DNA from 4 places in the Methylobacterium sp. 275MFSha3.1 genome. Region 1 is predicted to be linked to each of the others. Evidence: predicted binding sites of a transcription regulator. Region 1 holds the regulator's gene; each other region holds the start of a gene.
The links. The regulator PhoB, encoded in region 1, activates phosphate uptake and scavenging genes when phosphate is short. The targets are predictions, from matches to a motif close to TGTCATNNANCTGTCAT.
Positions count from the first base shown of each region.

Region 2: BLW78_RS20515 (inorganic phosphate transporter) is a predicted target of PhoB. The motif match lies at 1,185-1,201, and genes of this name have one in related genera.
Region 3: BLW78_RS11580 (UDP-2,3-diacylglucosamine diphosphatase) is a predicted target of PhoB. The motif match lies at 1,315-1,331, and genes of this name have one in related genera.
Region 4: BLW78_RS22585 (YdcH family protein) is a predicted target of PhoB. The motif match lies at 1,593-1,609, and genes of this name have one in related genera.

Region 1 covers NZ_FNWP01000014.1:61,966-65,377, forward strand. Annotated here, with positions in the region: gene phoU (phosphate signaling complex protein PhoU) at 52-771, shown strand; gene phoB (phosphate regulon transcriptional regulator PhoB) at 894-1,589, shown strand; gene BLW78_RS17630 (protein-disulfide reductase DsbD family protein) at 1,769-3,412, opposite strand, start outside.
Region 2 covers NZ_FNWP01000018.1:14,614-18,025, forward strand. Annotated here, with positions in the region: gene BLW78_RS20510 (ceramide glucosyltransferase) at 1-1,053, opposite strand, end outside; gene BLW78_RS20515 (inorganic phosphate transporter) at 1,251-2,879, shown strand; gene BLW78_RS20520 (hypothetical protein) at 2,969-3,220, opposite strand; gene BLW78_RS20525 (Ros/MucR family transcriptional regulator) at 3,224-3,412, opposite strand, start outside.
Region 3 covers NZ_FNWP01000008.1:171,604-175,015, forward strand. Annotated here, with positions in the region: gene BLW78_RS11575 (aminotransferase class V-fold PLP-dependent enzyme) at 1-862, opposite strand, end outside; gene BLW78_RS11580 (UDP-2,3-diacylglucosamine diphosphatase) at 1,382-2,197, shown strand; gene BLW78_RS11585 (glycosyltransferase family 4 protein) at 2,208-3,254, shown strand; gene BLW78_RS11590 (ribonuclease HII) at 3,293-3,412, shown strand, end outside.
Region 4 covers NZ_FNWP01000021.1:38,143-41,554, forward strand. Annotated here, with positions in the region: gene BLW78_RS22570 (5-(carboxyamino)imidazole ribonucleotide synthase) at 1-655, opposite strand, end outside; gene purE (5-(carboxyamino)imidazole ribonucleotide mutase) at 652-1,152, opposite strand; gene BLW78_RS22580 (YdcH family protein) at 1,231-1,491, opposite strand; gene BLW78_RS22585 (YdcH family protein) at 1,623-1,805, shown strand; gene BLW78_RS22590 (propionyl-CoA synthetase) at 2,011-3,412, shown strand, end outside.

The DNA.
Region 1 (3,412 bases):
CCCGCAAGCCTCCCGGAGGGCCGTCCCCGGGACCCCATCGAAGGATCCGCCATGCCCGGCCATATCGTCACCTCCTACGACACCGACCTGGAGAACCTGCGTCGCTCGATCTCGGAGATGGGCGGCGTCGCCGAGAAGATGACCGCGGAGGCGACCGACGCCCTCGTGCGCCGGGACGACACGCTCGCCCAGGCGGTGATCCTCGCCGACAAGCGCCTCGACGCGCTGCAGCGGGACATCGAGGAGCGCGCCGTGCTGCTGATCGCCCGGCGCCAGCCCCTGGCGATCGACCTGCGCGAGACCATCTCGGCGATCCGCGTCTCCGGCGATCTGGAGCGGATCGGCGACCTCGCCAAGAACGTCGCCAAGCGCGTGGTGGCGATCTCCGACCAGGCGCCGGCCCAGAAGATCGTGCTCGGCGTGCGCCACATGAGCGACCTCGCCGAGGGTCAGCTCAAGGACGTGCTCGACGCCTACGGGAGCCGCGACGTCCAGGCGGCCCACGACGTCTGGGAGCGCGACGGCGAGATCGACGCCCTGTACAATTCCCTGTTCCGCGAGCTCCTGACCTACATGATGGAGGATCCGCGCAACATCTCGTTCTGCACGCATCTCCTGTTCTGCGCGAAGAACGTCGAGCGCATCGGCGACCACACCACCAACATCGCCGAGACGATCCACTACCTCGCCACGGGCGAGACGCTGGCGGGTGACCGGCCGAAGAACGACGCGTCGAACTACGCGACCGTGGACGGCGTGCAGGCGCCGTGAGGCGCCGACCCCGGCGCCTTCCTGTGGGCGCGGCCGGGGTCACTCTCCGTGCGGGTTGAGGCGGGGCGGCGCCTCCTGCACCATCCGGGGACCGCCCGCAGAACGAGTCTTCGAACGTGAGCATGCAAGTCCTGATCGTCGAGGACGAGGAGGCCCTGAGCACGCTGCTCCGCTACAACCTGGAGGCCGAGGGCTTCCTGGTGGATTCGGCGGCGCGCGGCGACGACGCCGAGCTGCTCCTGGCGGAGCGGATCCCGGACCTCGTCCTGCTCGACTGGATGCTGCCCGGCCTCTCGGGGATCGAGCTGTGCCGCCGGATCCGGGCGCGCCGGGAGACCGAGCGCCTGCCGGTGATTATGCTCACCGCCCGGGGCGAGGAGGGCGACCGCGTCCGCGGTCTCGGCACGGGCGCCGACGACTACATCGTCAAGCCGTTCTCGGTCCCGGAGCTGCTCGCCCGGATCCGCGCGCTCCTGCGCCGGGCCAAGCCCGCCCACGTCTCGGACCGGCTAGCGGCCGGCGACCTGGAACTCGACCGCACCGGCCACCGCGTCCGCCGCGGCGGCGAGGAGCTGCATCTGGGCCCCACGGAGTTCCGGCTCCTGGAATTCCTGATGCTGGCGCCGGGCCGGGTCTTCTCCCGCGAGCAGCTCCTCGACGGGGTGTGGGGCCACGACGTCTACATCGACGAGCGTACCGTCGACGTCCATGTCGGGCGGCTGCGCAAGGCGCTGAACGGCCCGCGCCAGACCGACCCGATCCGTACGGTCCGGGGCTCGGGCTACGCCTTCGACGAGACCTTCTCGCTGGAGGCCTGAGGCGGCCTCACTGGCCGTCCGGATAGGACTTCGCTCCGGCGCACCGTCATCGCGAGCGCAGCGAAGCGACCCAGGGCGGCGGGACGCCGATGCGCGCGGCGCTGCTGGGTTGCTTCGCTCCGCTCGCAAAGACGGTGGGACGGGCCCGCGAAGATCCGCGCGTCCCGGTCTCCAGGGATTCAGCGCGCCAGCGCCGCGCTCCGGCCCGAGGCGGCCGGCACCGCCTCCAGCGCCGCCAGGACCGTCCCCTCGGTGAGGATCTGCGGCAGCACCTGGGGCTCTCCCGTCCCGGTATAGAGCAGGTAGAGCGGGACGCCGCTGCGCCCGTGCTTCTCCAGGAGGCGGGTAATCTCGGGGTTCTGGTTGGTCCAGTCGCCCTTCATGTAGGTCACGCCGCGCTCGGCCATCGCGGCCCGCACGGCCTTGGTGTTGAGCGAGGTCGCCTCGTTGACCGCGCAGGCGATGCACCACGCGGCGGTCATGTCCACGAAGACGGGGCGGTGCGCGTCGACCAGGGCGTCGAGGCGCGCCTGCGTGAACGGCTCGATCCCGTCGGCGGCGGCCTGCGCGGCCGGCGCGGCGCGGTCCCGGGGCAGGGTGACGGCGAGGGCCCCGACGGCGATCAGCGCCAGCGCGGCGGCGGCCTGCGCGACCCGGCCGGCCCGCGGCGGGGCGGCGCGGCCGTGCTCCCAGGCCCAGGCGGCGAAGCCCACGAGGACGAGGCCGATCAGCGCCGCCAGCAGCCCGCGCGGGTCGACCTGCTGCGCCAGCACCCAGATCAGCCACGCCACGGTGGCGTAGACCGGGAAGGCCAGCACCTGCTTGAGGGTCTCCATCCAGGCGCCCGGCCGCGGCAGCGCCCGCAGGGCCGGCGGCCAGAGGGTCAGGAGCAGGAAGGGCAGGGCGAGGCCGAGGCCGAGGCTCGCGAAGACGGCGAGCGCCACGCCGGCGCTCTGGGTCAGCGCAAAGCCCACCGCCGAGCCCATGAACGGCGCCGTGCAGGGCGTCGCCACCAGGGTCGCGAGCACGCCGGTGAAGAACGAGCCGCTCAGGCCGCCGCGCCGGGTGAGGCCGTCGCCGAGGCCGGCGAGCCGGCCGCCGACATGGACCGCGCCCGAGAGGCTCAGGCCCATCGCGAACAGCAGGTAGGCGAGCCCCGCCACGATGGCGGGCGACTGGAGCTGGAACCCCCAGCCGATCGCGGCCCCGCCGCTCTTCAGGCCGATCAGCGCGGCGGCGAGCGCCAGGAAGCTCGCCAGGACGCCGGCCGTGTAGGCGAGGCCGTGGAGCCGCAGCCGGGCCGGCCCCTCGCCCGCGTGCCGCACGAGGCCGAGCACCTTGATCGACAGGACCGGGAAGACGCAGGGCATCAGGTTGAGGATCAGGCCGCCGAGGAAGGCGAAGGCCGCGGCGGTCGCCAGCGTCAGCGCGTCGAAGTCGGCGGCGGCCGGCGCGGTCGCGGGCGGCGCGGTCGCGGCCGGCGCCGCGGCGGCCGGGAGCACCGGCTCGTCGCCGTACGCGAAGGCGAGCCGGCGGGTCCCGGCGGCGTCGACCGCCTCGACCGTCAGGACGCCGGGCAGCGCGGCGGGCACCGGGTCGGTCGGGCTGCTCCGGGCGAGGGTCAGGTGCAGGCCGGTCTCGTCGACGCTCATCACCTGCGCGGCGGCGTTGTCGATCGCCGTCTCGGCGTAGGGGAAGTACGCGGCGTTCCGGACCGCCTCGGGCTTGAGGCCGGCCGCGGCGAAATCGAGGCGCAGGGTGTCGCCCTGGCTCGACAGGCTCAAGGGCCAGAGCGCCGGCACGGGGAGCGCAGCGCGGGCGCG
Region 2 (3,412 bases), on a different contig from region 1:
GCCGACCCAGATCACCGGGATCAGGGCGTCGCGCGCCAGGAAGGCGGCCAGCGTGCGGGGCGAGCGGTGCCAGCCCGCGCGGGCCGCGAGCCGGTGCTCGGCGGCATAGCACAGGGCGGCGAGGCCGGCAGCGCCCGCGAGGCCCGCGAGGCTTCCGGCCCAGAGGGCGACGAGGAGCGCCGGCAGCAGGACGCCGCTGCCGATCTCGGGGGTGAAGAACAGCGGGAAGGTCACGCGGCGCAGGCGCGCCCAGCGCAGCTGCCGCGACCAGACCTCCCGGAAGCCGCGCGGGCCGAGCGGCTGCTCGAACGGGCTCGCCACGAGGTGGACCCGCTTGCCGGCGGCACGCACGAGCTTGGTGGCGGCCGCGTCCTCGGCGATCTCGGCCGCGAGCGCCTGGAGGCCGCCCTGCGCCTCCAGGAAGGGCTTGTGCCAGAGCATGCTCTTGCCCTGCGCGAAGCCCAGCCCGAAGGCCTCGGCGGCGTATTGCCAGCGCGCCTGCAGGGTGTTCAGGAAGGCGCACTCCACCTCCGCCATGAAGCTGCCCGGGCGGGCGCCGGCCGGGGTGGAGCAGACGAGCCCGGTATCGGCGCGCCACGCCGCCTGCAGCCGCTGGAGGTAGTCCGGCGGCATGGCGACGTTGGAATCGGCGAGCACCACCCAGTCGTGGGCGGCGGCGCGCCAGCCGCGCAGGCAGTTGTTGAGCTTCGGGTTCGCGCTGACGCGCTCGTCGCCGAGGATCAGGCGGGCGGGCACGTGCGGGTGGGCCTCGATCAGGCGCTCCACCATCGGGACGATCGGGTCGGCCGGGTCGGCCACGCAGAAGATCAGCTCGTAGGACGGGTAGTCGAGACGGAAGCTGCGGAGGAGCATCTCCTCGCTGTAGGCCTCGACCCCGCGCAGGGGGCGGACCAGGGAGACGGGCGCGCCGTCCGGGAACCGCGACGGGCCGTGGTCCCGGCCGAGGCGCCGGGCCGCGACGGCGATGCTGCCGATCTGGACGACGGCCAGGAGCGCGCCGAGGGACAGGGCCGGCACCGTGGCGTCAATCATGCGGATCCCTCGTGCGATCGGGCGAGCGGTCCGGTCCGCTAGCGGCCGGACCGCGTCAGGCGTGTGACAGCGCCGCCCGACGCTCTCGGACACGCTCTCGGACACGCTCGCCGACGCGCGGCGTCGCGGGCCGTCACCCAACCGTCACCGCGCGGTTTTAATCCCCGCTCACCACGAAAGATTCCGCGCGAGGGTTCATGTCCGATACCGCCGTGATGCCGTCGGGGGCGGTGGGAGGCCGGAAGGCGGGCGGCCCGCGCCTCGACCACGGGATGCATCTCGGCGGGGTGGTGGCGTTCCTGCTCGTCCTCGTGGCGGGCCTGGGCTACGCGGTGGTGAGCCTCATCGCGGACATGAACGCGGTCGGGGAAGCGCCCCTGGCCTACGGCGCCTTCGCGCTGCTCGGCCTCGCCCTGCTGATCGCCCTCGCCTTCGAGTTCGTGAACGGCTTCCACGACACCGCCAACGCGGTCGCCACGGTGATCTACACCCACTCGATGCCGCCGCTCGTCGCGGTGATCTGGTCGGGCGTGTTCAACTTCCTCGGCGTGATGCTGTCCTCGGGCGCGGTGGCCTACGCGATCGTCACGCTGCTGCCGGTCGAGCTGATCCTCAACGTCGGCTCGCACGCGGGCTACGCGATGATCTTCGCGCTGCTGCTGGCGGCCATCATCTGGAACCTCGGGACCTGGGCGTTCGGGCTGCCGAACTCGTCGTCCCACGCGCTGATCGGCTCGGTGCTCGGCGTCGGCCTCGCCAACCAGCTGATGAACGGCGGCGACGGCACCGCGGGCGTCGACTGGACCCAGGCGCTCAACGTCTTCAAGGCGCTGCTGTTCTCGCCGGTCTGCGGCTTCGTGCTCGCGGCGCTGCTGCTGCTCGCCCTGAAGGTCACGGTCCGCCGCGGGGACCTCTACGAGGCGCCCGCGGGCGAGGCGCCGCCGCCCCCGTGGATCCGCGGCCTGCTGATCCTCACCTGCACGCTGGTCTCGTTCTTCCACGGCGGCAATGACGGGCAGAAGGGCATGGGCCTGATCATGCTGATCCTGATCGGCGCCGCCCCCACCGCCTACGCGCTCAACCGCACCATGGCGGACGACACGACGCCCGCCTTCGTGCAGGCCTCGACGGCGGCGAGCGCGGTGTTCGCCGCCCGCGCCCCCGGCGCGTCGGTGCCGGACGCCGCGGCCGCGCGCCGGACCGTGACGGAGGCGCTCAAGACCAAGGCGCTGAACACGCCGCCCGTCTACGCGGCGCTGGCGGCGCTCTCGGACGACATCGCCGCCAGCGTGAAGAATTACGGCGCGATCCGCACGGTGCCGGCCGCCCAGACCCAGAACCTGCGCAGCGACATGTACCTCGCCGCCGACGCGGTGCGCGTGCTGCCGGGCGCCGGGGCCGACTTCTCGGAGGCCGAAAAGGCCGACCTGAAGCGCTACGCGGGCCTGCTCAACGACGGCACGCGCTACATCCCGGGCTGGGTCAAGGTCTGCGTCGCCCTGGCGCTGGGTCTCGGCACCATGGTCGGATGGAAGCGCATCGTCGTCACGGTGGGCGAGAAGATCGGCAAGACCCACCTGACCTACGCGCAGGGCGCCTCGGCCGAGATCGTCGCCGCCGGCACGATCGGGCTGGCCGAGCTCTACGGCCTGCCGGTCTCGACCACCCACATCCTGTCGTCGGGCGTCGCCGGCACGATGGCGGCCAACGGCTCGGGCCTCCAGATGTCCACGGTGCGCAACATGGCGCTCGCCTGGATCCTGACCCTGCCGGCGGCGATCACCCTCGCGGCCGCTCTGTTCTACCTCCTGCGCCACCTGTTCTGACGCGGGTCCGGCCGGACGGGCCGGAGACCGCGCTCCGCCCCCCGACGAAGCGACCCGGTCTCCGGCCTCCCGCAGCGCGCCCCGGCGCTTCAGGAACTCGCCATCGCCCGCACGAAGGCCAGGCAGGTCCGGCGCGCCGCCGGACTGTCGATCGCCACGAAGGCCGAGACGAGGTCGGCCGCCTGGGTCATGGCCGCGTCGGGCCGGTCGGCATCCGGGTAGAAGCTCGCCACCGGCACGTCGAGGATGCCGGCGATGCGGCTCAGGGCGTCGCTCGTGCGCGCCGCCCCCGGTAACGGCGCGCGGTCCCGGGCCGGATCCGCGGAAGCGTCGGGCGCCATCGCTCAGGCCGCCTTGTGGCCGAGCTGGATCGCCCGGGCGATCTCCGAGCGCCGCGCGGCGTAGCCCGGGGCCACCATCGGGTAGTCGGCCGGCAGGCCGTACTTGGCCCGGTACCGCTCGGGGGTGAGGCCGTGCGCGGTGAGGTGGCGCTTCAGGGTCTGGTAGGACCGGCCGTCGATGAAGCTGATCAG
Region 3 (3,412 bases), on a different contig from region 1:
CCTCACCGAGCACGTGATGGCGGTGGTAGACGTTCTCCAGCCCCTCCTCCTTCACGATCTCCAGGGCCTCGCGGAGGCCGTAGAGCAGCGGCAGGACGGGGGTGTAGGGGAAGTAGCCGGTGGCGTTGGCGGCCAGCTGGTCCTTCCAGGCGAAGTAGGCGTGGCCGAGCCGGTCGTTGCGGCCGGTGCCGCCCTCGGCGATCTTGAGCGCCTTCGGGCTGATGCAGATCAGGCCGAGGCCGGCCGGCAGCATGAAGCCCTTCTGGGAGCCCGCGATGGCGCAGTCGACCTTCCAGTCGTCCATGTAGAACGGCAGCGAGCCGATCGACGAGATGCCGTCCACGAACAGCAGGGCCGGGTGGCCGGCGGCGTCGATCGCCTTGCGCACCGCGCCGATGTCGCTGGTGACGCCCGTGGCGGTCTCGTTGTGGACGACCATCACGGCCTTGATCTTATGGTCCTTGTCGGCGCGCAGGGCCTCCTCGATCTTCTGCGGATCGGCGCCGGTGCCCCACTCCTCCTCCTGGACGACCACGTCGAGGCCGAGGCGCTGGGCCATGTCGACCCAGAGGTGGCTGAACTGGCCGTAGCGCGAGGTCAGCACCGTGTCGCCGCGGCAGAGGGTGTTGGACAGGGCCGATTCCCAGATGCCGGTGCCCGAGGACGGGAACAGGATGACCGTCCCGGCGGTCGAGCCGAACACCATCTTGGAGTCCTGCAGGAGCGGCTTCACCAGCTCGGGGAAGCTCGGCGAGCGGTGATCCTCCGACGGCACGTGCATGGCGCGCAGGACGCGCTCCGGGATGTTGGTGGGGCCCGGGATGAAGAGGTGGTTGCGACCGGGGCGCCGGGTTGCGGCCATGATGTTTCCTCCGAAAAGTCCATTGCGCGCGGGCGTGAACCCGCGCCGGGTTGTCCAAGCGTCCTCAGGGAGTCGGTCCGGCGCCGTCGAGAGCGGCTCGCGCCGCACCCCCTCGAACGCCATCCTCTGCCGTGATCGGGGGGTCTCCGCGGAGCGGCAGGCGGCCTCACGCCGCTCGCGTCGCGGCGCGCCCCCGCGCGCCGGTCGCCTCCGAATTGCCGTCCCGTCCAACGGCTCCAGGGCCGTCCTCGCCGCCTTCCTGTCAAGGTCCGGCCGTGCTCGTGCCGAGCGGCCGGTTCTTGGTATTATGAGGCGGTGAAGCTCGAAAGGAAAACCGGAAAAACTTCCGGAACTTGCCAAAAAAATTTTTTGTGCGCCGCAACGAAGTCGTGCTCCGGTTGAGAGGCTTCGCGGCACCGCACACCGAAGTCTTTCCGCCCCGGCGGAACCCGCGTCATCAAACTGAGATCGGATCGCGCTCTGGATCCCGGCACCGTTCAGCCGCCGGGAGAGGATGCCGTGGCCGAGGTTGAGGAGATGCCGGTCCGCGTGCGGACGCTGTTCCTGTCCGACCTGCATCTCGGCACGCGCGGCTGCCAGGCCGGCCTGCTGCTGTCGTTCCTGAAGGACTACGACGCCGACACGATCTACCTCGTCGGCGACATCGTGGACGGCTGGCAGCTCCGCTCGGGCTGGTACTGGCCGCAGGAGCACAACGACGTGGTGCAGAAGCTCCTGCGCAAGGTCCGCAAGGGCGCGCGGATCGTCTACCTGCCCGGCAACCACGACGAGTTCCTGCGCGACTACGTGGGCACGAGCTTCGGCGGCATCGAGCTGGCCGAGACCGCGATCCACGAGGCGGCGGACGGCAAGCGCTACCTCGTCATCCACGGCGACCAGTTCGACATGGTCGTGCGCCACTCGCCGTGGCTCGCCCATCTGGGCGACGGCGCCTACACGCTGGCGCTCTCCCTCAACACGCTGATCAACAAGGTGCGGCGGCGTCTGGGCCTGTCCTACTGGTCGCTGTCGGCCTGGGCGAAGCTGCGCGTGAAGAACGCCGTGAGCTTCATCGGCCGCTTCGAGACGATCCTGGCCGAGGAGGCCCGCCGCCAGGGCGCCGACGGGGTGATCTGCGGCCACATCCACCACGCCGCGGACCGGCCGATCGGTGACCTGCGCTACCTCAACACCGGCGACTGGGTGGAATCCTGCACCGGGCTCGTGGAGCACTACGACGGCCGCATCGAGGTGCTGCACTACCCGAGCCTCCTGCGGGCGCGGGAGGCCGAGGTCGTGCCGCAGCCCCTGCCGGGCCGGCGCGCGGTGGCTTGAGGGCGCCGCCGTGAAGCTCCTGATCGCCAGCGACGCGTGGCACCCCCAGGTGAACGGCGTCGTGCGCTCCCTCGAGCAGATGGTCCGGCGCGCGCCGGAGCACGGCTTCGCCACGACGCTGCTGTCCGTGGCGGATTTCCGCTCGCTGCCGCTGCCGGGCTACCCGGAGATCCGCCTCGCCTATGCCGGGCGCGAGCGGGTGGCGGCGCGCTGGCGGGCCGAGCGGCCGAGCCACGTGCACATCGCCACGGAGGGGCCGGTCGGCCTCGCGGCGCGCCGGCACTGCCTCGCCCACGACCTGCCCTTCACGACGAGCTACCACACGCGCTTCCCGGAATACCTCGCCGCCCGCGCGCCGGTGCCGGAGGCGTGGTCCTACGCGTACCTGCGCCGGTTCCACGGCGCCGCCCGCGGGACGATGGTCAGCACCGCCTCGCTCCAGGGCGAGCTCGCGGCGCGGGGCTTCGGCCGGCTGATGCGCTGGACCCGGGGCGTGGACACGGAACGATTCCGGCCGGCCGAGCCCGGGACGCCCCGGCCGGCGGAACTCGCCGGCCTGCCGGGGCCGCTGTTCCTCTACGTCGGGCGACTGGCGGTGGAGAAGAACGTCGCGGCCTTCCTCGCCCTCGACCTGCCCGGCACCAAGGTGGTGGTCGGCGACGGTCCGGACCGCGCGCGGCTGCAGGCCCTCGCGCCGGCGGCGCACTTCCTCGGCACCCGCACCGGCGCGGACCTCTCGGCGGTCTACGCGGCCTGCGACGTCTTCGTCTTCCCGAGCCTCACCGACACGTTCGGCATCGTGCTCCTGGAGGCGCTGGCCAGCGGGCTCCCGGTGGCGGCCTTCCCGGTGCCGGGTCCGAACGACGTCGTCGGCGGCACGCGGGTCGGCGTGCTCGACCCGGATCTGCGGGTCGCCGCGCTGGCGGCCCTGCGCCTGTCGCGCGCCGAGTGCCGGGCCGAGGCCCTGCGCCGCGGCTGGGACGTGAGCGCTCGGCAGTTCTTCGGCAACATCGTCGAGGCGCATGGCGGCGCCCGGAGCACCCGCGACGCCGCCTGACGCGTGACGGCGTCCGCGCGGAATGGCAGGAGGGCGCGATGCCGCCCGCCAAGCCGCCAGTCAGATCGCCAGTCAGATCGCCCGCCGGACCGGCCGGGTCCGCCAGAGCCCGCCCCCCAGTCGCCGGACCGTTCGACCCCGCCCGGGCCGCCGCGTAT
Region 4 (3,412 bases), on a different contig from region 1:
GGTCGCGGTGCTCGTTCTCGCAGAGATCGTAGGCCGCGAAGCTGCCGTCGCGCCCGCGCGCGCCCACCACCGAGACCTCGCGCTCGAACGGCACGAAGCCCTCCAGGATCAGCGGCGCGCCGCCGAACTCGGCGAACAGGGCGTTGCGGTCGCCCTCGGCCCGCTCGCGGAGCATGCGCTGCCCCTTGCCGTCGTAGCCGAAGCGGCGGGTCTTGAGCACGGCCGGCAGGCCGATCACCTCGATCGCCCGGTCGAGGTCGTCGGGCGTGTCCACCGCCCGGAACGGCGCCGTCGGGATGCCCAGGCCGTTGATGAACTCCTTCTCGGAGAGCCGGTCCTGCGTGGTCGAGAGCGCGCGCGCGTTCGGATGCAGGGCGGCGTGCCGGGCGAGGACGTCGGCGGTGGCGTGCGGGATGTTCTCGAACTCGTAGGTCACGACGTCGACGCCGCGGGCGAAATCCGCCAGCGCCGCGGCGTCGTCGTAGGCCGCGCAGGTGGTCCGGGCGGCCACGTCGAAGGCGGGGCTGTCCGCGTCGGGCGCGTAGACATGCGCCTTGAGGCCGTAATCGGCCGCCGCGAGCGCGATCATGCGCCCGAGCTGGCCCCCACCGACGATGCCGAGGGTGGAGCCGGGGCCGAGGATCTTGTCCGTCACGCGTTCTCTTCCGTCACCGGCCGTTCGGCCACCGAGGCGCTCTGGGCCGCGCGCCACGCCTCAAGGCGCTCCGCCAAGCCCGGGTCGGTCAGCGCCAGGACGGCGGCGGCGAGCAGGGCCGCGTTCGCCGCCCCGGCCCGGCCGATCGCCAGGGTCCCGACCGGGATGCCCGCCGGCATCTGGACGATGGAGAGCAGGCTGTCCTGGCCGGAGAGGGCCTTCGACTCCACCGGCACGCCGAAGACCGGCAGGCGGGTCATCGCGGCCGCCATGCCGGGCAGGTGCGCGGCGCCGCCCGCACCGGCGATCACCACCTTGAGGCCGGCCGCGACCGCGCCCTTGGCGAAGGCGACGAGCCGGTCCGGCGTGCGGTGGGCCGACACGATGCGCGCGTCGTACGGTACGCCGAGCGCGTCGAGCGTCTCGGCGGCATGACGCATGGTCGCCCAGTCGGACTGGCTGCCCATGATGATCGCGACCGGAGGAGGCGACGCCATCGTTGATCCCGGCAAAAGAGGGCGCTTACAGGCGGCGCGGGCCCGCGGCAAGGCGGGGCCGGAGGGCGTCCACCGGCATCAGGCGATGATGTCCGGCGTGAGCGCGTCCTCGATGTGATAGATGCGGTCGCGCAGCGTGAGCTTGCGCTTCTTCAGGCGCTGGATCTGGAGTTGATCGCCGGCGACGCTGCGCTCCAGCGCCTCGATGGCGCTGTCGAGATCCCGGTGCTCCTCGCGCAGCCGCGCCAGCTCGCCCTGGAGGTCCGACTGCGCACCCTCACCCGCCTCGTCCGCCATCGTCACCTGAGAACCCGAAGACCGTTCGTCGCCCGAGAGCATGCGTCACGCTCCGGCGCCGGACAAGGCGGCGCGGTAAGCAATCATCAGACTTAGCAGCAGAAAACGCTTCGACAGGTCCGGCATCCTGTGCCAATCTCGTTGTGTCGAAACGATGACAGGAGATTCGACTCATGTCGCTGCAGACGCATCTGAACCAACTCGCCCGGAAGCACGAAGCCCTCGAGCGCGAGATTCAGGAAGCGATCCACAGACCTTCGGCGAACGACCTCCACATCGCCGAGATGAAGCGACGGAAACTCCTCCTCAAGGACGAGATCAACAAGCTTCAGGCGGGCAACGACACGTTGCACTGACGCCTGAGACGTCCAATCTGATAGCGAATTCAAGCTGACGACCGCCGCATCGGGAGCCCCGGTGCGGCGGTTTTCTCATGGGGGGCACCGAGCCGCGGCCGTCACGCCCGTGGCCACTCCCTCCCGTGGCCACTCCCGTGCGCGCGAGAATGGGCTACTCTGCGGCCCGCCGCCGGAGAGCGGTCCGCGAGGAAACGCCCAACCGATGACGAGAGCCAGCCTGCCGGGCCGCTACCCGGAGATCTACGAATCGGCCTGCCGCGACCCCGAGGCGTTCTGGCTCGGTGCGGCGCGGGCCCTCGACTGGGCGCGGGCGCCGGAGCGGGCCTTCGCGCCGGATTCCGGCCCCTACGGACGCTGGTTCCCGGACGGCACCCTGAACGCCTGCCACAACGCGGTGGACCGCCACGCGGACGGGGCCCGGGCGGATCAGGTGGCGATCCGCTACGACTCGCCCGTGACCGGGACCAAGCGCAGCATCACCTACCGGGCGCTGCGCGACGAGGTGGCGGTGCTGGCCGCCGTGCTGGCCGACCTCGGCGTCGGCAAGGGCGACCGGGTGATCCTGTACATGCCGATGGTGCCCGAGGCGCTGTTCGGCATGCTGGCCTGCGCCCGGCTCGGCGCGGTCCACTCGGTGGTGTTCGGCGGCTTCGCGGCCAACGAGCTGGCGGTGCGGATCGAGGACGCGGCGCCGAAGGTGCTGCTCGCCGCCTCCTGCGGGATCGAGCCGAACCGCGTGGTCGCCTACAAGCCGCTCCTCGACGCGGCGATCGCGGCCTCGCGGCACAAGCCGGAGGCCTGCCTGATCCTCCAGCGCCCGCAAGGGCCCGCGACCCTCGTCGCGGACCGGGATCGCGACTGGGGTGAGACCGTCGCGGCCGCCCGGACGGCGGGGCGGAGCGCGGCGTGCGTGCCGGTCGCCGCCACCGACCCGCTCTACGTCCTCTACACCTCCGGCACGACCGGGAAGCCGAAGGGCGTGGTCCGCGATACCGGCGGCTACCTCGTCGCCCTGGCCTGGTCGATGCCGAACCTCTACGGCGTCCAGCCCGGCGAGACCTACTTCTGCGCCTCCGACATCGGCTGGGTCGTCGGTCATTCCTACATCGTCTACGCGCCGCTCCTGCATGGCTGCATCACGGTCCTCTACGAGGGAAAACCTGTCGGCACGCCCGATGCCGGTGCCTTCTGGCGGGTGGTCGCCGAGTACGGGGTGGTCTGCCTGTTCACCGCGCCCACGGCCCTGCGGGCAATCAAGAAGGAGGATTCGAAGGGCGCCCGGATCGCCGATCACGACCTCTCGGCCTTCCGCAGCCTGTTCCTGGCGGGCGAGCGAGCTGACCCCGACTCGGTCGCCTGGGCCGAGCGCGTATTGGGCCGACCGGTCGTCGACCACTGGTGGCAGACCGAGACCGGCTGGCCGATCGCCGGCAACCCGATGGGCCTCGGCCTCCTGCCGGTGAAGCACGGCAGCACCTGCGTGCCGATGCCGGGTTACCGGGTCGAAGTCCTGGACGAGGGCGGGAAGCCGGTTCCGGCGGGGACCATGGGCACCATCGCGATCCGCCTGCCCCTGCCGCCCGGCTGCCTGCCGACCCTCTGGG